Regions from separate parts of the Microbacterium sp. Beta genome, predicted to be linked through region 1. Evidence: predicted binding sites of a transcription regulator. Region 1 holds the regulator's gene; the other holds the start of a gene.
The links. Region 1 encodes LexA, which represses DNA repair genes until DNA is damaged. Its sites were predicted from a motif close to TCGAACANNTGTTCGA; they were not measured.
Positions count from the first base shown of each region.

Region 2: a site for LexA is predicted at 4,619-4,634, ahead of FFS56_RS09240 (HNH endonuclease signature motif containing protein). Genes of this name have one in related genera too.

Region 1 is NZ_SCOG01000025.1:29,612-41,408, reverse strand. Features, by position in the region: gene ftsX (permease-like cell division protein FtsX) at 1-192, shown strand, start outside; gene smpB (SsrA-binding protein SmpB) at 256-732, shown strand; gene FFS56_RS17505 (prolyl oligopeptidase family serine peptidase) at 754-2,634, opposite strand; gene lexA (transcriptional repressor LexA) at 2,762-3,448, opposite strand; gene FFS56_RS17495 (LysM peptidoglycan-binding domain-containing protein) at 3,739-4,107, shown strand; gene FFS56_RS17490 (histidinol-phosphate transaminase) at 4,189-5,274, shown strand; gene hisB (imidazoleglycerol-phosphate dehydratase HisB) at 5,271-5,888, shown strand; gene hisH (imidazole glycerol phosphate synthase subunit HisH) at 5,885-6,520, shown strand; gene priA (bifunctional 1-(5-phosphoribosyl)-5-((5-phosphoribosylamino)methylideneamino)imidazole-4-carboxamide isomerase/phosphoribosylanthranilate isomerase PriA) at 6,624-7,370, shown strand; gene FFS56_RS17470 (SseB family protein) at 7,354-8,151, shown strand; gene FFS56_RS17465 (hypothetical protein) at 8,175-8,603, shown strand; gene FFS56_RS17460 (DUF1844 domain-containing protein) at 8,596-8,994, opposite strand; gene infC (translation initiation factor IF-3) at 9,226-9,867, shown strand; gene rpmI (50S ribosomal protein L35) at 9,940-10,134, shown strand; gene rplT (50S ribosomal protein L20) at 10,169-10,555, shown strand; gene FFS56_RS17440 (DUF2809 domain-containing protein) at 10,564-11,016, opposite strand; gene FFS56_RS17435 (RNA methyltransferase) at 11,074-11,797, shown strand, end outside.
Region 2 is NZ_SCOG01000007.1:75,666-87,462, forward strand. Features, by position in the region: gene FFS56_RS09225 (uroporphyrinogen-III synthase) at 1-699, shown strand, start outside; gene hemB (porphobilinogen synthase) at 696-1,673, shown strand; gene FFS56_RS09235 (glutamate-1-semialdehyde 2,1-aminomutase) at 1,696-3,018, shown strand; gene FFS56_RS09240 (HNH endonuclease signature motif containing protein) at 3,109-4,608, opposite strand; gene FFS56_RS09245 (hypothetical protein) at 4,742-5,191, shown strand; gene FFS56_RS20670 (ATP-binding cassette domain-containing protein) at 5,295-7,436, opposite strand; gene FFS56_RS09255 (enoyl-CoA hydratase/isomerase family protein) at 7,550-8,611, shown strand; gene FFS56_RS09260 (ABC transporter ATP-binding protein) at 8,865-10,592, shown strand; gene FFS56_RS09265 (ABC transporter ATP-binding protein) at 10,589-11,797, shown strand, end outside.

The DNA of each region.
Region 1 (11,797 bases):
CTGGCCAGCGCCGCGGTCGTCGCCGGCGTGCACTTCGGCGTCAACGGCTATCTGCGGGGAAGGGTGCCGTTCATCACGACGTGGGTCACGATGCAGGACGCGGCACTGGTCGTCCCGGTGCTGATCGGCATCGGAGTGATCCTCGCCGCCCTGTCCGCGGGCTTCGCGATCCGACGCTGGCTGCGCACCTGATAGCCTGAAAGGCTGCGCGGTCGGATCGATCGATCGGGCTCATCACGGCAACAGGAGAGCATCATGCCCAGGGAACGCGGAGAGAAGGTCGTCGCGACCAATCGTCGCGCACGTCACGACTACGCCATCGAGAAGTCGTACGAGGCGGGGATGGTGCTCACCGGCACCGAGGTCAAGTCGCTGCGTCAGGGACGAGCCAACCTCAGCGACGGCTACGCGTTCGTCAAGGGGAACGAGGTCTTCCTCGACTCGGTGCACATCCCGGAGTACTCGCAGGGGCATTGGACGAACCATTCGGCCAAGCGCATCCGCAAGCTGCTGCTGCACCGTGAGGAGATCGCGAAGATCGCCCACGCCGTCTCGGCAGGGGGATACACCCTCATCCCGCTGAAGCTGTACTTCTCCGACGGTCGCGCCAAGGTCGAGATCGCCCTCGCCAAAGGTAAGCGCGAGTACGACAAGCGACAGACCCTGCGTGAGCGTCAGGACACCCGCGAAGCCGACCGCGCCATGCGTCTGCGCAACCGCGTGGGGGAGTGACCCTCGCGGGGGAAGCCGCCCTCACAGACGCGGCTCGAAGCCGAACACACGGCCGAGGAACGTCAGCTCGCGCTCGAGGGCGTCGACGATCGTGTCGGCGCTGCGGAATCCGTGCCCCTCGGCGGGGTACAGCACATACTCGTGGTCGACTCCGCGTGCCGCGAGCGCGTTTCGGATCGCCTCGGACTGCGAGGGCGGAACCACGCGATCCTCGCCGCCCTGCAGCAGCAGCACGGGCGCGTCGATCCGGTCGGCGTGCGTGAGCGGTGAACGCTCCACGTACAGGTGCTCGTGCTCGGGGAGGGGACCGACCAGACCGTCGATGTACGAGGCCTCGAAATCGTGGGTCTCCGCGACGAGCATGCGCAGATCGGCGACCCCGTAGCGGCTGATCCCGGCAGCGAAGGCTCCGCCCCGCACCAGCGCCGACAGCACGGTCCAGCCGCCGGCCGACCCGCCGCGGATCGCGATCCGGTCGGGGTCGGCCAGGCCCGCGTCCGCCAGACCGCGGGCCGCGGCGATCACGTCGTCGACATCGACGATGCCCCACTGGCCGTCGAGACGTTCACGGTACGAGCGGCCGTACCCCGTGGATCCTCCGTAGTTCACGTCGAGCACGCCGATGCCGCGGCTCGTGTAGAACGCGATCGCCTCGGACGCCGCCCCGGTGACGTGCGCCGTCGGCCCTCCGTGCACGAGGACGATGTAGGGCGGGAGCTCGTGATCGGGAGCCGTCGCGTGCGGGTTCGCCGGCGGGTACGCGAACGCGTGCACCTCTCCGTGCGGGCCCTGGATCTCGATCGGCATCGCAGCGGGCATCCACTGCGGATCGACCGGTTCGCCGCCGCGCACCGCCACGGTGGCACCCGATACGACGTCGACGCACCACAGCCCGGCGTTCGCACGCGAACCGTTGCCGGAGAGGAGCACGCGGGTGCCGTCGACATCGTCGACGCTCACATGGCCGTCTCCGGGGAACGAGATGACGTCGACGCGGTCGTCGGCAGCATCATCGGTATCGATCACCACGACCTCGTCGCGCCCGTTCGTCCGGACGGCGACGACGCGGCCGTCGTCGAGCAGCTGATACCAGCGGTTGCCGAGGACCCAGAGTCCATAGCCCGTGTCGGCGTCCGAGGGTGAGACCTGCCGTGCGGTGCCGACCGGGACCACACCGTCCAGGGAGATGCGCTGCAGGGCCCAGCGCCCACCCGGATCATCGGCGAAGAGCAGCTCCGAGTCGCTCAGCCACTCCGGCTGCAGCGCCGCCCGTGAGGGGATCGTGCGCGGAGTGTCCTCACCGACCTCGGCGACCTGCACGTGCGCGTCCTCCCACGGCATGCGGCCCCTGTCCCACGCGACCCACGCGGCGCGGGTGCCGTCGGGGGAGAGCGCGGGGTGGGCGAAGAAACCATCGCCCTGCACGATCACCGTGATCGCGGACGCATCCTCGGCTGCGGAGCCGTCGAGCGGGATCTCGACGATCGCTCGGAGATGCGGCGTGCGGGAGAGGTCTTCGCGCACGGCCAGCAGTCGACCGGACTGCACACGCAGGCCGCCGTGGGAGGGCCCGGGAGGGGTGAGAGCAACGGGCTCGCCTCCCACGCTCAGACGATGAACCCGCTGGTCGTTCGCGTCGACGAAGTAGAGCGTGCCGTGCTCGTCCGCCGTCCACGCACCCCCGCCGTACTCGTGCACACGTGAGCGTGCGCTCCAGGGGGAGGGGAGGATCTCGGCTCCGGAGGAGCTCCGCACCGTCACGCGGCCCTTCTGGGCCGGCACCGACTCGCCCCACCAGATCTCCGAGCCGACGAAACGGGCGCCGTCGATGCGCGGTGAAGACGCGGCGACCGAGGCGGCGGAGAACGGGGATGACCAAGAACCGTAAGGGGACGACGACATGTCTCGAGCCTATGCGGCGTCGCACCGCGTGTGCGGCCACGCCGTGGGCCCGACCACTGTGGAAGCGCGCGAAGGGAAGACGGTCACCGACACGACCAGGCCCGGTCTGCGCTGACCGGATCGAGGGTCAGACGGCGCGGAGCACCGCCACGACCTTGCCGAGGACGACGGACTCGTCGCCGAGGATGGGTTCGAATGCCGAGTTGCGGGGGAGGAGCCAGGTGTGGCCGTCCCGGCGGCGCAGCACCTTGACCGTCGCCTCGCCATCGAGCATCGCCGCGACGATCTCGCCGTTCTCCGCGCTGTTCTGGGAGCGGACCACGACCCAGTCGCCGTCGCAAATGGCGGCGTCGATCATCGACTCGCCGGAGACCTTGAGCATGAACAGGTCGCCCTTGCCCACCAACTGGCGGGGGAGCGGGAAGATCTCCTCGACCTGCTGATCCGCGGTGATCGGCACGCCGGCGGCGATCCGTCCCACCAGGGGGACGAGCGCGGCGTCGCCTACGGGAGTCGCGACGTCGGCCGGGTTCTCGGTGCTGGCGCCCGGCAGATCGATGAGCACCTCCATCGCCCTGGTCTTCCCCGGGTCGCGGCGCAGGTAGCCACTCAGCTCGAGCTGTCCGAGTTGATGGGTGACGCTGGAGAGGGACTTGAGACCGACGGCGTCTCCGATCTCGCGCATGCTCGGCGGATAGCCGTGGTTCGCGATCGAGTTCTGGATGACCTCGAGGATCGCCATCTGCTTCGGGCTGAGGCTCTTCCGGCGGCGCGTGCGCGGTGCCTCCGACTCGGCGGCAGAGTTCTCGCTCATGGTGCTCCTTCAGTGCGTGATCCGACGTCCCTCTTCGAATGTCGGAGGCCCGTGGTGGGGTGTCCTTATCGAAACCGTATCCGAGAATCGGGCCGATCTGGAAGATCTGTTCGAGCGTGTCGGCCTCTTTCCCCGATGTGGTTTCGAAGAATACTTGACAGATGTTCGAACTCGAAGATATCTTCGGTACGTAGCTTCGCATTCCCGGCTCCCGGCCGAGTCGTGAATGCGAACGCTACGCCAACTTCCCCGGCAGCCTCACCGCTCCGGGACAGGCTAAGGAGCACCACATGAGCAGCATCGGCTTCAGCACCGCAGCAGTCATCTCGGCATCGCCCCGTCCTTCGACGAGACTCCGGCTGACGACGCGTGGTCGCGCTGTACTGCTCGCCCTGGCGTCGGTGCCCCTCGCCGCCGGCATCGCGTTCGCGGCGCTCAGCGGCGGCAGCGCGGTCGCGTCGGGTGCCGACACCGCACCCGTCGGCGTCGAGACCGTCACCGTCATGCCCGGTGACACGCTCTGGTCCATCGCCACCGGCGTCGCGCCCGACGCCGACCCGCGCGATGTGATCGGCGACATCAGCCGGATGAACCTGTTGCGCGGTGGGGAGCTGCAGATCGGGCAGACTCTGGCGATCCCGGCTCAGTACGCGCGCTGATCCGGCGGAGGGCTCAGACGAGGAGTTTCTGGGGCGGCGACTTTGCGTCATCAACCTCAAGCGCCGCCTAGCATGGGAAGGGTGACCCTCTCCCTCAACGATCTCCCGCTACGTGACGATCTCCGCGGATTGAAGCCATACGGTGCTCCACAGGCGCCGCTTCCCATCGCGCTCAACGTGAATGAGAACACGCATCCGATCCCCGATGCGGTGGCGAGCGACATCCTCGATGACATCGCCGTCGCGATCCGTGATGTCAACCGCTACCCGGATCGTGAGTTCACCACGCTTCGCGAGTCTTTCGCGGAGTACCTGGGCCACGGTCTCGTCCCCGAGCAGATCTGGGCGGGCAACGGGTCCAATGAGGTGCTCCAGCACATCCTGCAGGCCTTCGGAGGCCCTGGTCGCACGGCTTTCGGGTTCGCGCCGACCTATTCGATGTACCCGCTCATCGCGCAGGGCACCGGTGCGCGGTGGATCGCCGGCACGCGTCAGCCCGACTACACCATCACTCCGGAGGAGGCGGCCGAGCAGGTGCGGGCCGCCGAGCCGGACGTGGTCATCCTGTGCTCTCCCAACAACCCCACCGGCACGCCGCTCGGACTCGACGTCATCGAAGCGGTGTACGAGGCTGCCAGGGGCATAGTGATCGTCGACGAGGCCTACCAGGAGTTCGCGCCGCATGACGCGGTCTCCGCACTGACGCTGCTCGAGGGGCGGCCGCGTCTGGCCGTCTCGCGCACGATGAGCAAGGCCTTCGCGTTCGCCGGGGCCCGTGTCGGGTATCTCGCGGCCGACCCGGCGTTCATCGACGCGCTGCGGCTGGTGCGTCTGCCGTACCACCTGAGCGCACTCACCCAGGCGGCGGCCATCGCGGCGCTGCGCAATGCCGACGTCATGCTCGGCATGGTCGAGGAGATCGTCGAGCAGCGCGACCGCATCACGGCGACTCTCGAGGCGCTGGGTTACCAGCCGCACGAATCCTGGTCGAACTTCGTGCTGTTCGGTGGAGTCTCCGACCCGAAGGCCATCTGGCAGCAGCTGTACGACCAGGGGGTGCTGGTACGCGATGTCGGCATCCCAGGACACCTGAGGGTGAGCGCGGGCACCGAGGCCGAGACCACCGCGTTCCTCGATGCTCTGGCCTCGATAGGATCGGCTTCATGAGCACTTCCGCACCGACCCCGCGCACCGCGAGCCGTGTGCGCCGCACGTCGGAGTCCACCGTCGAGCTCGAGCTGAACCTCGACGGGACCGGCGCGAGCCACATCGACACCTCGGTGCCCTTCTTCGACCACATGCTCACGGCGTTCGCGAAGCACTCGCTGACCGACCTCACCGTGCGCGCCTCCGGTGACACCCACATCGACGCACACCACACCGTGGAAGACGTCTCGATCGTGCTCGGACAGGCGATCCTCGAAGCCCTCGGCGACAAGTCCGGCATCTCCCGGTACGGAGACGCCCTCGTCCCCCTCGACGAGGCGCTCGCGCAGGCCGTGGTCGACATCTCGGGCCGCCCGTACCTCGTGCACACGGGGGAGCCCGAGGGGTTCGAGCACCACCTGATCGGCGGACACTTCACAGGGTCGCTCGTCCGCCACTCCTTCGAAGCCATCACGTTCAATGCCGCTCTCACGGTGCACGTGCGTGTGCTCGGCGGCCGAGACCCGCATCACATCGCGGAAGCGGAGTACAAGGCGTTCGCGCGTGCGTTCCGTCAGGCCAAGGCGCTGGATCCGCTCGTCGACGGCATTCCGTCCACCAAGGGCGCGCTGTGACGTCGGCTCCTCGCGTCGCGGTGTTCGACTACGAGTCGGGCAACGTCCACTCGGCCGTCAAGGCTCTCGTGGCTGCCGGTGCCGACGCCGTGCTGACGCGCGACCGCACCACCGCCCTCGAGGCTGACGGCCTGGTCGTTCCCGGCGTCGGCGCGTTTCAGGCGGTTCGCGATGCCCTGCGTGCGCACGGAGGCGACGAGATCATCGACCGCCGTCTGGCCGGTGGCCGTCCGGTCCTCGGCATCTGCGTCGGGATGCAGGTGCTGTTCGAGCACGGCGTCGAGCGTGGGCGTGATACCGCTGGGCTCGGAGAGTGGCCCGGAGCCGTCACCGAGCTCAACGCGCCGGTGCTTCCGCACATGGGCTGGAACACCGTCGCGCCCGGTTCCGACAGCGTGCTCTTCCGCGGCATCGAGCAGGAGCGCTTCTACTTCGTGCACTCCTACGCCGCCCAGTCCTGGCAGCTCGATGTCATGCCGCCGTTCCCGGAACCCGTCCTGACCTGGACGACCTACGGCGATCCCTTCCTCGCCGCCGTGGAGAACGGCCCGCTGTCGGCGACGCAGTTCCACCCGGAGAAGTCCGGCGAAGCAGGTATCCAGCTGCTGCGCAACTGGGTCGAGAGTCTCTGACGACGCCCACCGACGTCACCCGTTTTGTTCCCCGCCGCCCGGCGGACTACCCTCGGTTCTCGTGCCCGCACCGGGCCGAAGAGCTTCCCGATCCAAGGACCCCATGAACGACTTCGCGCAGTCCCCCTCGCTCACGCTCCTTCCCGCGGTCGATGTCGCCGGGGGCAAGGCCGTCCGACTGACTCAGGGCGAGGCCGGAACCGAGACCAGCTATGGCGACCCGTTGGACGCCGCAGGGGAGTGGGTGTCGCAGGGCGCCTCCTGGATCCACCTGGTCGACCTCGACGCGGCCTTCGGTCGGGGCAGCAACGCGCCGATCCTGCGCAAGGTCATCAAGCAGTTTAAGGGCGTGAACATCGAGCTTTCGGGTGGTATCCGCGACGACGCGACGCTGGAGGCGGCTCTGGAGAGCGGCGCGACGCGGATCAACCTGGGCACGGCGGCGCTGGAGAATCCGGAGTGGGCTGCCGACGTGATCGGCCGTTACGGCGAGGCGATCGCCGTCGGTCTCGATGTGCGCGGAACGACGCTCGCCGCCCGCGGATGGACCAAGGAGGGCGGGGACCTCTGGGAGGTGCTCGACCGCCTCGAAGACGCCGGCTGCAGCCGCTACGTGGTCACCGACGTCACGAAGGACGGAACCCTCCGCGGTCCGAACCTCGACCTTCTCCGTGAGGTCACCTCCCGCACCCCGAAGCCGGTGGTCGCGTCAGGCGGCATCTCGAGCCTGGACGACATCGCCGCGCTCCGCGACCTCGTGCCGTTGGGCGTCGAGGGCGCGATCGTCGGCAAGGCACTCTACGCCGGCGCCTTCACGCTGGCTGAGGCACTGGATGTCGCAGGAGACTGACGCGCACGCGTGCGGCCCCGAGCCGCACAACCACGGCGATTCAGCAGGCGTCCCGTGGGAGGGGCGCAGCTTCGAGTCGAATCCGCACGCCGCGGACGACGGTTCCGCCGACCCCGCGCTGCTGGCGGCGCTGCTGCGCTTCCGCGCCGGCGAGGGCAGCCAGTCCGAGGTCGTCGACGCCTTCCGTGCCGCCCGTGTGCTGGTGCCCCTCATCGCGGAGAAGGGGGAGGAGGGGATCGCCCCCAACGGCCTCACCGTTGACAAGACGCAGGAGCTCTCCATCGTCACGGTCGCGTCTCCGGATGGTCGGCGCGTGCAGCCGGTGTTCTCGTCGGTCCAGGCGATGCAGGCGTGGGACCCGACGGCGCGACCCATCCCCGTCGAGGCTATCCGCGCGGCGCTGGCCGCCTCGTCGGAGGACACCGACCTGATCGTGCTCGACCCGACGTCCGACACCGAGTTCGTCATCCGGCGTCCTGCCGTGTGGACGATCGCTCAGGAGCAGCGCTGGGAGCCGAGCTTCCTGTCGACCGAGGTGTTCACGGCGCTGCAGGAGAGCGTGGCCCACGAACTGGCCGTCATCGACGTGGCTGTGGCTTCCGGGGACCCCGACGCCCGTCTGCGCGGGCCCGAGCTCATCGTGGTCCTCGAGCTGGTCGACGGACTCGAACGCGAGGTGCTCGACGCCGTGCTCTCGCGTCTCGCGTCTCGCTGGGCATCGGACGACCGGATCGCCGTGCTCGTCGACTCCCTCACCGTGAAGCTCCGCCGCAGCGCCTGAACCGCTTCGCTACGCTCGGGGACATGCCCCGGACTCTGTTGCGAGCCCTCGCCGCCGTCGTGCTGCTCGGAGGCGCCGTCGCCGGCACTTCCGGCTGCGTGGTCAACGCGTGCCCGACGATCGCCTACATCAGCACGGTCGTCGTCGACGTGAGCGCCTTCCCGGCGGCGACCGACCTCCAGTTCTGCGCGGACGGGCAGTGCTCACCGGGGCCGGGGGAAGATGCGAGCTCGTCCGCGAACCTGTTCTCGGCGTCTCCGTCGGCCGACGGCACGTGGAGCATGTCCCTCGACATGTCCACTCCCGACCTGGTCGACATCCGGTTGTTCGATGCGCAGGGTGCCGTCATCCATGAGTCGGAACAGGAGATCTCCTGGACTCGCACCGAAGGGCAGTGCCCCGGCCCGGCCTCGGCCGACCCTCTGGTCGTCGAGCCCGCGGCAGCTAGTTGACCGGGCCGGTCCACTTCTCGCCCGGTCCCTTGCCGATCGGATCGGGGATCGTGGACGCCTCGCGGAAGGCGAGCTGGAGTGAGCGGAGACCGTCGCGCAGGGACCGCGCGTGCATGTCGCTGATCTCCGGAGCGCCGGCGGTGATGAGCCCGGCGAGGGAGTTGATGAGCTTGCGCGCCTCGTCGAGGTCGAGCTGCGCTGCGGCGTCCGGATCGTCGGCGAGCCCGAGCTTGACGGCTGCCGCGCTCATGAGGTGCACGGCGGCGGTGGTGATCACCTCGACTGCGGGTACATCGGCGATGTCACGGGTGGCCGACGATGCGGCCTCCTCCTGACGTGCCCAACGCTCTTCGCGCTCGCGTGCCGCCTCGTCCGGTGCCTGGTTCGTCACTTCGCCTTGCTTTCTGTTAGACTTTGGCGGGCTCCGGAGCGTCATGCTCCGGAACGAAAGAGGATTCACTTCCCACCCGCGCTTGCCGTTCAAGGCTACCGGGTCTTGCACTCCACCGGCTCCGTTCGAAAGAAGGAGCCGGCAGACAGGGTGCGGAGCCGGCGTCTGAATGCCGGTGGGTGGGGACGATTCCGATTTCGCCCGTGATGCAGACAGCGTCGCGGTGGCCGAATCACATCGTCTAAGGAGTTCCGCATCAGCGATCCCCGTACCAATGAGCGCATCCGCGTCCCCGAGGTCCGCCTCGTCGGCCCCGCGGGTGAGCAGATCGGCGTCGTCCGCATCGAAGCCGCACTGCGCCTCGCGCAGGAAGCCGATCTCGACCTCGTCGAGGTCGCCCCGAACTCGAAGCCGCCCGTCGTCAAGATCATGGACTACGGCAAGTTCAAGTACGAGGCCGCCCAGAAGGAAAAGGAAGCTCGCCGCAACCAGGCGAACACGATCCTCAAGGAAGTGCGCTTCCGTCTGAAGATCGAGGCTCACGACTACACGACCAAGCTCAAGCGTGCCGAGGGCTTCCTCAAGGCCGGCGACAAGGTCAAGGCCATGATCCTGTTTCGCGGTCGCGAGCAGTCGCGTCCCGAGCAGGGTGTGCGTCTGCTGCGCAAGTTCGCCGAGGACGTCGCCGAGTTCGGCACCGTCGAGTCGAACCCGACCATCGACGGTCGCAACATGGTGATGGTCGTGGCTCCGCTCAAGAGCAAGTCCGAGGCGAAGCAGGAGCAGAACGCCGTGCGCGATGCTCAGCGCGCGGACAAGAAGCAGGCTGCGCGCGAGGCGAAGAACGAGGCCGCCGCCACCACTGCGGAGTAGTACCCGCCCCAGAACTCCCGCACCGCGGGTTGACACCGTCGCCTGAGAAGGCGCCATACGAAGGAAGAGAAGATGCCGAAGCAGAAGACCCACTCGGGTGCTAAGAAGCGCTTCAAGATCACCGGCAGCGGAAAGCTGAAGAAGCAGCAGGCCGGGATGCGCCACAACCTCGAGCACAAGTCGAGCCGTCGCACGCGTCGTCTGAACCAGGACCAGGTCCTGTCGAAGGCTGACACCAAGGTCGCGAAGAAGCTTCTCGGTCGCTGACGCGCGCCGAACGCACGAATAGGAACACAGGAAAATGGCAAGAGTCAAGCGGGCAGTAAACGCCCACAAGAAGCGCCGGGTCATCCTCGAGCGCGCCTCCGGTTACCGCGGACAGCGTTCGCGCCTCTACCGCAAGGCCAAAGAGCAGGTCATCCACTCGCTGGTCTACTCGTACCGTGACCGTCGCAAGCGCAAGGGCGATTTCCGTCGTCTGTGGATCCAGCGCATCAACGCTGCGGCCCGCCAGAACGGCATGACGTACAACCGCTTCATCCAGGGCCTCGGCCTCGCGGGTGTCACGGTCGACCGTCGTATGCTCGCCGACCTCGCGGTCAACGACGCTGCCACGTTCACGACGCTGGTCGAGACGGCGAAGAAGGCTCTTCCCTCCGACGTCAACGCGCCGAAGTCGGCTGCGTAAGCACCTCTTCACACAGGGCGCTCTCCTTCGGGAGGGCGCCCTGTGGCGTTTCCCGGCGTGGCGAGGACTGCCGCGCGGCTGACCGCGAGATCGACGAGGGCGGCCGCGGCGACGGCACTCGCGTATACGGCTATGTCCCGTCCATCGAATCCGGAGCCGAGGACGAGTCGGACCGGGGGAAGTGCCGATGCCCACTCGCGAGGGATACCGGTGAGCTGGAACAGTTCGACGCCGGCGCAGAACACGAAGGCGACGAGGGCCGGCGCGAGGGGGCGCCGCCGCACGGCGATCAGGGCGACGAGCAGATAGATGAGCACGGCGTACAGCGCATCGCCGATGATGTCGCCCACGACCCCGCCCGCACTGCGATGGATGACGAGCCCGATCGCGACCGTCGCGACGGCGAGCACTGCGAGGACGATCCGCCGACGGGAGCTCCTCACCGCGGCATCGATCGTCATGCAGGCACCCTACCCGGATGGTGCGGGAGAGGGCCGTGCGTTCCCTAGACTGTGATCGTGCTGGAGAACCCCCGTTCGCCCCGAGTCCGTGCTGTCGCGAAGCTGACCAAACGCAGCGCGAGGACTGAGACAGGCCTGTTCCTTCTGGAAGGCCCGCAGTCGGTGCGCGAGGCGCTCACCTACCGTCCCGAGGCGATCGTCGAGCTCTTCGCGACGCCGAACGGCTGGGAGCGGCACCCCGACATCCGCGCGAAGGCCGCAGAGGCGGACATCGAGGTCGAGTACGTCACCGAGTACGTGCTCAACGCCATGGCCGACACCGTCACACCGCAAGGCCTCGTCGCCGTCGTGCAGCAGACGCCGACGTCGGTGCGCGACATCTTCGACGCCTCGCCGCGACTGGTGGCGATCTGCGAGGAGGTGCGGGATCCAGGGAACCTCGGCACGATCATCCGGGCAGCAGATGCCGCGGGTGCGGATGCCGTCGTCCTGACCGGTCGCACCGTCGATCCGTACAACCCGAAGGTGGTGCGCGCGACCACAGGGTCCCTGTTCCACCTTCCCGTCTCGGTCGGGGGCGACCTCGCCGAAGTCGTGAAGCGTGCTCACGCCGCAGGTCTGCGCATCCTCGCGGCGGACGTGAAGGGCGATGACCTGCTGGAAGCGCGCGCGGAGGGCGTGCTGGCCGAGCCGACGGGATGGCTCTTCGGCAACGAGGCGCGCGGACTCGAAGACGAGGCGCTGGATCTCGCGGACCGCGTGCTCAAGCTTCCGATCTTCG
Region 2 (11,797 bases), on a different contig from region 1:
CGCGCGCTGGGCGCGGTCCCCGTCGTCGCCCCGCTCATCAACTTCGCGCCGACGACCGACCAGGCGACGCTCGACTCTGCGTTGGCGCAGCTGGCCGCCGGGGAGTTCGACTGGCTGACGGTCACGAGCGCCACCACCGTCGACGTGCTCTTCGCCCACAGGGCGGTCGTGCCGCGTTCGACCAAGATCGCCGCTGTCGGCGAGACGACCGCGGCGGCTCTGCAGGCGGTCGGCTACGAGGTCACGCTGGTCCCGGAGCAGGACAACTCCGCAGAGGGGATGGCACAGCAGCTCATCGCCCTCGAGAAGGAGCCGCGCCGCATCCTCGCGCTGCGCAGCGAGATCGCGAAGCCCGTGCTCAGCCGGCTGCTCTCCGAAGCGGGCCATGATGTGCACGGTGTCGTGGCGTATCGCACGGTCGGCGTCCCGGTCACGGAGCGGATCCGCCGCGATGTGGAGAACGGTCGGATCAACGCGATCCTCATCACGAGCGGTTCGGTCGCCGAGCAGGTGCGCGAGCAGTTCCCGGAGATCCCCGACGACACCCTGCTCGCGGCTATCGGCCCCCGCACCGCGAAAGACGCGCAGCGCGCCGGGCTTCCCGTGTCGGTGGTTGCCGACCGTCAGACGATCGACGCCCTGATCGAGGCCGTCTCGCACTTCACCCTTCCGCACGCGGCCGACGAGTTCGCGCCGTGAGCTTCCCCGACGTGCGACTGAGACGACTGCGGCAGTCTCGTGCAGTGCGCGATCTGGTGCGCGAGACCTCGCTGCTGCCGGGGCAGCTCGTCCTCCCGCTGTTCGTGCGAGAGGGCATCAAGGAGCCCGTGCAGATCGGGTCGATGCCCGGTGTCGCTCAGCATTCTCTCGATTCGCTGCGTGCGGCCGCGGTCGAGGCTGCGGAGGCGGGGGTCGGCGGCGTGATGCTGTTCGGCGTCCCCGAGGTGCGCGACGCCCTCGGCTCGGGTGCCGATGATCCGCATGGGATCCTCAACGTCGCAACCGAAGCGCTGGCGGCAGAGGTCGGCGACGCGCTCGTCGTGCAGACCGATCTGTGTCTCGATGAGTTCACCGACCACGGACACTGCGGCGTGCTCGCGGCCGACGGCTCCGTCGACAACGATGCGACGCTCGAACGGTATACCGCGATGGCTCTCTCCCAGGCGCGCGCGGGGTCGCAGCTGCTCGGGCTGTCCGGCATGATGGACGGCCAGGTCGCTGTGATCCGCAAGGCACTCGACAGTGAGGGCTTCACGGACACGCTCCTGCTGGCCTATGCGGCGAAGTACGCGAGCGCGTTCTACGGACCTTTCCGGGAGGCAGTGGACTCTCAGCTGAAGGGCGACCGCCGCACGTACCAGCTCGATCCGGGAAACCGTCGCGAGGGCGTGCGCGAGGCAGTGGTGGACGAGGCCGAGGGTGCGGACATCGTCATGGTGAAGCCGGCGATGGCCTTCCTCGACGTGCTCCGCGAGGTGCGCCACACCGTGAGCATTCCGGTGTGGGCATATCAGGTCTCCGGCGAGTACGCGATGATCGAGGCCGCCGGTGCGAACGGGTGGATCGATCGTCGAGCAGCCGTTCTCGAGTCCCTTCTCTCCATCCGCCGCGCCGGTGCGGATGCGGTGCTCACCTACTGGGCCACCGAAGCGGCCGGCTGGCTGCGCGACTGATTCACCGAGGAGCACTCCTTTCATGAACGACCGTAATGACGACCTGTTCTCCGCTGCCCGCGCGGTCATCCCCGGTGGGGTCAACTCCCCGGTGCGTGCTTACGGTTCGGTGGGCGGGACGCCGCGGTTCCTCGCTTCGGCGAAGGGGGCGAAGGTCACGGATGCCGCCGGCCGCGAGTATGTCGACCTCGTCGCGTCGTGGGGCCCTGCGCTGCTGGGGCACGCGCACCCGGAGATCGTCGCCGCGGTGCAGGAGGCCGCAGCCCGTGGCCTGTCGTTCGGCGCTCCGACGGAGGGCGAGGTCGAGCTCGCCGCGTTGATCGCCGACCGTGTGCGGTTCGGCGAGATCCGTCCTGTCGAGCGCGTGCGTCTGGTCTCCACGGGTACTGAGGCGACCATGACGGCCATCCGCCTTGCGCGGGGCGCCACGGGTCGCGACCTGTTGGTGAAGTTCGCCGGTCACTATCACGGGCATTCGGATGGCCTTCTCGCCGAAGCAGGTTCCGGCGTCGCGACGCTCGCGCTTCCGGGGTCGGCAGGTGTCCCGGCACCGATCGCGGCGCAGACGCTCGTGATCGGGTACAACGATCCCGAGGCGCTGGCTGCGGTGTTCGCGGAGCATCGCCAGCGCATCGCCGCGGTCATCGTCGAAGCCTCGGCCGCGAACATGGGCGTCGTGGCCCCGCTGCCCGGTTTCAACCGTCTGATCGCGGAGACCGCCCACGCCCACGGAGCGTTGATGATCCTCGATGAGGTGCTCACCGGATTCCGGGTGCACCCGGCAGGGTTCTGGGGTCTGCAGGCCGCTGCGGGCGAGGACTACCTGCCGGACATCTTCACGTTCGGCAAGGTTGTCGGTGGAGGCATGCCCCTGGCCGCGCTCGGTGGTCGAGCCGATGTCATGGATCTGCTCGCTCCCCTCGGGCCGGTCTACCAGGCGGGCACTCTCTCGGGGAATCCGCTCTCGGTAGCAGCGGGTCTCGCGACGCTGCGGCTCGCGACACCGGAGGTCTACGCGACGGTGGACGCCGCATCTCTTCGAGTCTCTACCGCCCTCGACGCGGCCCTCACGGACGCCGGCGTGACGCACGCGGTGGCCACCGCGGGCAACCTGTTCAACGCCTCGTTCCGGGCGTCGGCGCCGAGGGACTACGCCGAAGCTCAGGCTCAGGAGTCGTTCCGCTACGCGCCGTTCTTCCACTCGCTGCGTGAGCAGGGGGTGGCGCTTCCCCCGAGCGTCTTCGAGGCGTGGTTCCTGACCGCGGCCCACGGTGAGGACGAGCTGCAGCAGATCGAAGCTGCTCTTCCTGCCGCAGCCGCTGCGGCCGCAGCTGCTCGTCCATAACCGCGCGTTGGTGACTGTGCGTTCGTGAGGGCGCGTCCAGGACCGCGCGTCCGTGACCGCGCGTCCGCGAGGGCTCGTTCGGGACCGCGGTCAGACGAACATGACGCGGCGCGGTGATGCGTCGGTGTAGCACCGGCCGAGCGGGCTGGTCCACTCGATGTCGCCGCCGGGGGTCTGTCTCGCGCGCCATCGGTGCTTCTCGGCGATGTCGGGATGCTTCAGCGCGTGGTGCCCGACGCAGAAGTGGCTCAGGTTGTCGATCGACGTCGCTCCGCCCTTCGCATGGTCGTGATTGTGGTCGATCTGACACCGGTGGACGGGTGTGCGGCACCCGGGGAATCGACAGTGCTGGTCTCTGGCCTGGAGGTGCCGCCGCATCGCCGCCGTCGGGGCGTAGGCGGCTGTGGCCGTCACGATGCCGGCGCGGTCGAGGAAGAGGCGGGACCAGCCGCCGTTGCGTCCGGCGAGGTCGCGGGCGATGTCGGGGTGCAGTGCACCGATGCCGTCGAGCTCGGCAGGCCGTTCGTCGATTCCGGCCAGCGTCTCGGCAGCGATCGTGACCTGGATGCGGGCGTGGATGCCCTCCAGACCTGTGCCCGCCGCGGCAGAGGGATCCGTGGTCAGGAGCAGGTCGCTGAGCAGGTCGGTGCGGACCGCATCGATGCCTCGCTCATCGGTCGGGGCGGATGGGACACCGAGTGACGGATCCGTCGTGAAGGTGTCTCCGTCGCCGAAGATGACGTGGGCGTCGACGCGTGCGTCGCCGGTGTCCGGTCCGCAGGGGGGCTCGCTGTCGTACGGGTGGCTGTTGAGCACAGGGTCTTCGCGACGGGAGTCGTCGGCTCGCAGCTCCTGCAGAAAGACCCGATCGGCGCCTGAGTCGAGGTCGTCCGAGGACAGCGCCGGTGTGTCATCGCCCGAAGAGGGATGGTCGCCTCGCGTGGCGATGACGTGCTGTGCGAGCCGGGTCAGTCGGTCGAGGATCGCGTGGGCGAGATGCTCCGGCAGCACGACCTGCAGCAGCGCGAGGCCGTCGTCGAGCGACCGCAGCGTGACTGACCGCTCCCCGTATGCCCGCCGATGGCGCTCGACCACGGTCTCGCAGGCGAGGGACGACGCGACGCGGCGCACCATCGCGCGGGTGCGTGCGGGAGAATCCTGCTCCGCGACGACGAGTGCGGCAGTGTCGTACAGGGTGAGCGCCTCGGTGGCGGCTCGACCATCGCGAACGGCCTGCCGCACGATGGCGCCCTCGCGCACGATCTCTCGAACGTGTGCCGCACTGATCGCGCCGCGTCGGAACGCGTCTCTGACGACCGGGTGCTCGGCCTCGAGGAAGAGGGCGTCTGTGAAGGCGTACTCGATGCTGCCCTTCGACACGCGACCGGCCGCCGAGTACTCGGCGATCATCGAGCGGTGGATCGCCTCGCGGTGCTGCGGCTGCTCGTGGACATCTTCTTCCTGCAGCCGCAGACGATCGGCGAGCAGCGCAGACGCTTCTGCCTCGAGTATCGCGATGCGTCGGCGCTTCTCCACCCACGCGTCGAGCAGCGTCTCGCGCTGATCGACGTCGTTTGTGGAGGGAGCCATGAGTCGAGTATAGTACATATGTTCGAATAGCGGAAGGGGATGTGGATGACTGGTGCTGATCGACAAGGGATCGTTGCGTTCCTGTGAGCAACTTCCAGACAACTGGCAGGGCCACGCTGGCAGACTGGGGGACATGGTGACGTTGCTGCTGGACCAGACGCAACTGGAGGTCGTGCTCTCGCCGATCGAACGTGCCGCCACCTTCCACCGTGACAACCTCCGGATCGCGCGCGACACCATCGCCAAGGTGCAGCTGACCGAAGATGCCTGGACCTGGCTCCGTGGCGTGCCGAACCCCGGCACGCACATCCCCGGCGTCCTCGCTGCCGGCAGCTGGAAGGCCGCGGGCAGCCTCGACTTCGTGCTGATCCGTCGCCGTCGTCCGAGCGTCGTGATCGATCTCGAGGGCGACGAGCAGTACCGCCGCCTGATCCTCACCACGAGCCACGGGCTCGCGCTCACGCAGGCTCTGCGACTCGACGTGTCGGATGAGCCCGCCAACGTCGAGGAGATCGTGGCGACCGCGCCTGTGCCGGTCTCGAAGGGACGCCGTCGTCCGGTCATCCGTCCTCGGCCTGCCTGACGCGAGGCGGCTCAGGCTTATGAATCCACGGTCGACCCGCCTCTGAATGCGGAACGCCCTCCGGGCCGAGAGGCCGGAGGACGTTCGTCGTCAGCCGAGTCGCTCAGTTGCGACCGTGTTCGTCGTGACCGTGCTCGTCGTGACGGTGTTCGTCGTGACGGTGTTCGTCGTGACGGTGTTCGTCGTGACGGTGCCCGTCGTCAGGCTCGCTCTGCTCGCCGGCATCGGCGTCGGCGGTTCCGGACTGCTCGGTGCCGTGTTCGTCAGCGCCGAACCCGTCGGGCAGGGACTCCTCGGTGGGCGACTCCTCGGTTGGGGACTCCTCCGTGGGGGCCTCCACCGTGGGGGACTCCTCAGCGCCCGGCTCCTCGGCTTCGGATGCGGCGGTGTCGCCCTCCTCTCCGGAATCCGTCGATGCGGCCAGCGGCACCGTGTCGATGACACCGGTGGATGCGACGGTCCAGTGCGCGCCCTCGTCGGAGACGCCGCCCTCGCCGTGCTGCTCCTCGGCCGTCTGGTTCTCGGCGCTCAGCGGGTAATCCCTGGGTTCGTCCTCGTAGTAGGCGCGCGCAGCCGCCGCGAGCATGGAGCTCACCGCCGCGGAGCGCGGATCCTCGTCGTCGGCGGTGACAGCAGCGACATCGTAGGAGGAGTCGGAGTCGGAGTCGGAGTCGGAGTCGGATTCGTCAGAGGTGGACGCGAGAGTGTTGTCCTCCGTTGGGCCTGCGCCGAGCTGGTCGTCGGACTCGTCGGTGTGCGTCGATTCGGGTGCGTCGTGAAGATCGGCGAAGACCTCGACACCGCTGTGGTGCTCGTCTCCGCTCGCTGGATCCGCTGCCTGATCGCCTGCTGCATCGGCCGGTGCGGCGGAGCCGAACAGGATCTCATCGAACGATCGTTCCGGAGACTCCTCGAAGGGTGCCTGCTCGGCCTGCGCATGCTCCGCGTCGAGTTCGGCGGCAGGAGCTTCGTCCGTCGAAGCCGAGGCGTCGGACGAAGGCACGTCCGATTCGTCCGACGTGTGCTCGGAGCGGTCGCCCGTGTCCACGGATGCGGCGAGGTCGTCGACAGGGGCCTCGCCCGCAGGGGCGGCTGCGGCCTCAGCCGCCCAGGCGGCAGCGGCCGCCACCGGGATCGCGACCACGGAGTCGGCCGGAGCCGGCCCGGCCACGGAGGTCTCCGCCGCGGTGGCCTCCGCTGCGGTGTCTTCGGAAGCGGTGTCTTCGGAAGCGATGTCTTCGGAAGCGATGTCTTCGGAAGCGATGTCCTCCGCCGCGGTGACCTCCGCTGCGGTGTCTTCGGGGGCCGTCGCAGCGAGCTGCGGTGGCGTCGCCGAGACGCTCGGGGCGAACCGGCCACCGCGCATCAGGTCGATGAAGACGTCTTCGAGTGTCGGCCCTCGCTGGACGAGGGTGCTCAGGGCGATGCCCGCGTCGGCGGCGACCGCTCCCACCGTGCCGGCGTCTCCGCCGCGCACCGTGAGGCCCGAACGCAGCACCTCGATGTCGAAGCCGGCCTCCTGCAGTGCGGTCGTCAGCGCGCTGCGGTCCGCGGCGTCCACGATGACGGATCCGCCCTTGGGGTCGGCGAGCGTCTCGATCCCGCTGGAGAGCACGAGCGTGCCCTTCGAGAGCACGAGCACGTTGTCGGCGACCTGCTCGACTTCGCTGAGGACGTGCGACGACACGAGGACCGTGCGCCCTTCGTCCGCGAGGCGACGCATCAGGAGTCGCATCCAGCGGATCCCCTCGGGGTCGAGCCCGTTGGCCGGTTCGTCGAACACGAGCGCGCCGGGATCGCCCAGCAGGGCGTGGGCGACGCTGAGCCGCTGACGCATGCCGAGGGAGAAGCCCCCGATGCGGGAGCCGCCTTCACCCTCGAGGCCGACCAGGGAGAGCACTTCGCCGACGCGGGCCAGGGGGATGCCGTTCGCCTTGGCAGCGATGGTCAGCTGACGCTCGGCGGTGCGTCGAGGGCGGTAGACCGTCTCCTCGAGCACGGATCCGATGGTGCGCAACGGCTGCCGCAGCTCGGCGTAGGCCGTACCGCCGATGGTCGCCGTGCCTGAGGTGGCGCGCACCTGGCCGAGGAGGATCCGCAGCGTGGTGGTCTTGCCGGCACCGTTCGGGCCGAGGAAGGCGGTCACGGCACCGGGCTCCACGCGCGCGGAGAAGTCCGAGACGGCGGTCACCTCATTGAAGCGCTTCGTCACGTGCGTGAACTCGAGCACCTGTCCTTCAGGCATCCGTGACCTCTCGTCGCATTTGAACAGTTCCTCCCTATCCTGCCGGAAAAGCCTGTCGGATCCCGCATTTCGCGCGGAATACAGCCCTTCCCGGAAGGGGTAGCCTGGCGAGCGTGACCGAATCCCACGCTGCAGACCGCATCCTCGTCCGCACCGAAGGCGCGCTCGGACGACTCACCCTCAACCGTCCGGAGGCGATCAACGCGCTCGACGTCGACATGATCGAGAGCCTCACCGCGGTCCTGAACGCCTGGCGTGACGACACCGACGTGCAGATCGTGCTGCTCGACGGGGCAGGCGAGCGCGGCATGTGCGCGGGAGGAGACGTGCGCGCTCTGCATGGGCAGATCGTCGCGGGTCAGGCTGACCAGACGGCGGAGTTCTTCCGTGCGGAGTACGCCTTGAACGCCATGATCGCCGAGTATCCCAAGCCCGTGGTGGCATTGGCCGACGGCATCACGATGGGTGGTGGCATCGGGCTGGCCGGCCACGCCGCGATCCGCATCGTCACGGAACGCTCCAAGCTCGCCATGCCGGAGACCCGTATCGGATTCACTCCCGACGTCGGGGGAACCTGGCTGCTCGGCCGCGCTCCTGGGCGCCTGGGCGAGTACTTCGGTCTCACCGGATCCACCATGAGCGGCGCTGATGCCGTCTACCTCGGCTTCGCGGATCACTTCGTGCCATCCGACCGTCTGGACGCATTGCGCGAGGCCCTCGCCTTCCGTGCCGACCCGACCGGTCCCAGCGAGATCGTGCTGCTGTTCGACGAGACCCCGGAGCCCTCGCAGCTCCCGCACGCGCGCGCGTGGATCGATGAGGCCTTCTCCGCCCCCACCGTGAGCGAGATCGTCGAACGATTGAAGGCTCAGGGGACGACGGAGGCGGCGGCGACCGCTGACCTGCTCGAAGACCTCGCGCCCACCGGGCTCACCGTGACGCTCGACGCCGTCCGCGAGGCGCGCGACCTGCCGGGGCTCCGCGCGGCGCTGGAGGGCGAGTACCGTCGCGTGATGTGGTTCGTGAACGAGCATCCCGACCTCGTCGAGGGCATCAGAGCGCAGATCGTCGACAAGGACCGCGATCCGAAGTGGAACCCGCCCACGCTCGCCGAGCTCGCGCCCGACGCCGGCGCCCCCGCGCGCGACTACGTCCCGCAGCCCACGTTGTTCTGAGCCCTCGGGGTCAGAAAGGGCCCTCGGGGTCAGGGCGGGTCGCGGTTCCGCAGTGCGCTGCAATCAGCCGCACTTGTTCGCCCGCGTGCAGAAACCGCAGATCGGGGCGGGAAGCGGTTCGCTGTGAGCGAAGGTCCACCATGAGGGGGATACGAATGTCCGCGGATCGTGGCACTCTGTCTTGTGGCCGATTGTCGGTCGGCATCCGTCTGCCGAGAAATCCGCCGTTTCATCCTTCCTAGAAAGTCCGCCTGTGCTGGGAAAAATCCTCCTCCGTTATCTCTCCCGATACCGATGGCTGTTGCTCGCCGTGCTGGTGTTCCAGCTCGCGAGCGTGGCAGCCACCCTCTACCTCCCGCGCCTGAACGCCGACATCATCGACAAGGGCGTCGCCCGGGGCGACACCGGCTACATCTGGAGCACCGGTCTGTTCATGCTCGCGGTCTCGCTGGGGCAGATCATCGCCTCGGTCACCGCGACCTACTTCGCCGCGCGTGCAGCGATGGGTGCCGGGCGCGACATCCGCGCCGACGTCTTCGGCAAGGTCAGCGGCTTCTCCGAGCGTGAGGTGTCGCAGTTCGGTGCCGGTTCGCTCATCACCCGCAACACGAACGATGTGCAGCAGGTGCAGATGCTGGCCATGATGGGCGCGACCATGCTCGTCACGGCACCGCTGCTCGCGATCGGCGGCATCTTCTTCGCGGTCCAGACCAACGTCGGACTCAGCTGGCTGATCGCCGTCTCGGTGCCGCTGCTGCTCATCCTGGCTGCCCTCGTCATCGGCCGCATGGTGCCGCTGTTCCGCAGTTACCAGGGCAAGCTCGACAACGTCAACCGCATCATGCGCGAGCAGCTCACGGGCGTCCGCGTGGTGCGTGCCTTCGTGCGCGAGCGCATCGAGGAGGAGCGCTTCCGCGGGGCGAACACCGACATCATGGTCGTGGGCCGCAAGGTCGGCTCGCTCTTCGTGCTGCTGTTCCCGCTGTTCATGCTCATCCTCAACGTCACGGTCGTCTCGGTCATCTGGTTCGGCGGCATCGAGGTGAACAACGGCACGGTGCAGGTCGGCACGCTGTTCGCCTTCATGCAGTACATCGGTCAGATCATGGGCGGCGTCATCATGGCGAGCTTCATGGCGATGATGATCCCGCGCGCCGCAGTCTCGGCCGAGCGCATCGGCGAGGTGCTCGACTCCGAGTCCACCCTCGTGCGTCCGGAGAACGGCGTCACCGAGTTCCCGGTCCCCGGATCCGTGGCGCTCGACGACGTCGAGTTCACCTACCCCGGAGCCGACTCGCCGGTTCTCACCGGGATCAGCTTCGCCGCGCAGCCGGGCGAGACGGTCGCGATCGTCGGCTCGACCGGTTCGGGAAAGACGACGCTGATCTCCCTCATCCCTCGTCTCTTCGACGTCTCGGGCGGATCCGTGCACGTCGGGGGCACCGATGTGCGCGAGGCCGACGTCGAGTCGCTCTGGGACAGCATCGGCCTGGTGCCGCAGCGTCCGTTCCTCTTCACCGGCACCGTCGCGTCCAACCTGCGCTACGGCCGTGAAGAGGCCACCGACGAAGAGCTGTGGCACGCGCTCGACATCGCACAGGGTCGTGACTTCGTGGAGGAGATGCCGGACGGTCTCGACTCCCGCATCGCCCAGGGCGGCACGAATGTCTCCGGCGGTCAGCGTCAGCGGCTCGCGATCGCCCGCGCGATCGTGCACCAGCCGAAGATCCTCGTCTTCGACGACTCGTTCTCCGCCCTCGACCTGACGACAGACGCGCGGCTCCGCCAAGCGCTGTGGCGGGAACTCCCGCACGTCACGAAGATCGTGGTCGCCCAGCGCATCTCCACCATCACGGACGCCGACCGCATCGTCGTGCTCGACGGCGGCACCATGGTGGGCGTCGGCACGCACGAGGAGCTGCTCGAGACGAGCGACACCTACCGAGAGATCGTCGAATCGCAGCTGGGGGTGGACGCATGAGCGCGCAGAACGACGACCAGCGCAAGGCCAAGCGGGGCCGCGGCAAGGCGGCTTCGTCCGTCGCCGAGGTCGAGCTGACCGCCGAGGAGAAGTACGAGGCCGAGCTCGCCGAGCAGGCGCGTCAGAACTCCGGCGACTGGGACAGCGTCGCACCGGGCAAGGCCGACAACTTCGGCCCCAGCTTCGCGCGCATGATCGGGCTGCTGAAGCCCTCGGCCATCTGGTTCGTCTTCGTGTCGATCCTCGGCGCGATCGGCGTGGTCCTGACTGTCGCAGCGCCCAAGGTGCTCGCCGAGGCGACCAACCTCGTCTACAAGGGCTTCATCTCCATCCAGCTCGGTCAGCCCACCGACGGCTTCCCCGGCTTCCCCGCCGGCACGTCGCAGGACGTGGTGGTCGACGCGCTGCGGGCAGGCGGACAGGACGACTTCGCGAACCAGGTCGGCGCGCTGGGAGACTTCACGGTCGGCCAGGGCATCGACTTCGACGCGCTGCGGCTCGTCATCGCCGCCGTGCTCGGCATCTACGTGGCCGCCGCCTTCCTCACCTGGATCCAGGGTTACGTCATCAACGTGATCATGGTGCGCACCATGTGGCGACTGCGCGAATCGGTCGAGGCGAAGATCAACCGCCTGCCCCTGGCGTACTTCGACAAGGTGCAGCGCGGCGAGCTGATCTCGCGCGTCACGAACGACATCGACAACATCACGCAGACGATGCAGCAGTCGCTCTCGGGCGCACTCACCTCGGTGCTCACCGTGATCGGCGTGCTCGTGATGATGTTCTCGATCTCATGGCAGCTCGCCCTCGTGGCCCTCATCACGCTGCCTCTCATGGGCGTGATCTTCGGCATCATCGGACCGCGGTCGCAGAAGGCCTTCGGCACGCAGTGGCGCAAGGTCGGCCGGCTCAACGCCCGTGTCGAGGAGGCGTTCTCTGGCCACGCGCTGGTGAAGGTCTTCGGTCGCGAGAAGGACGCACTGGACAAGTTCCAGGACGAGAACGAAGAGCTGTTCCAGGCGAGCTTCAAGGCGCAGTTCCTCTCCGGCATCATCATGCCGGCGATGATGTTCGTCGGGAACCTCAGCTACGTGGGCATCGCGGTGCTCGGTGGTCTGATGGTCGCCAACGGTCAGCTCCGCCTCGGTGACGTGCAGGCGTTCATCCAGTACTCGCAGCAGTTCACGCAGCCGCTGTCCGAGCTG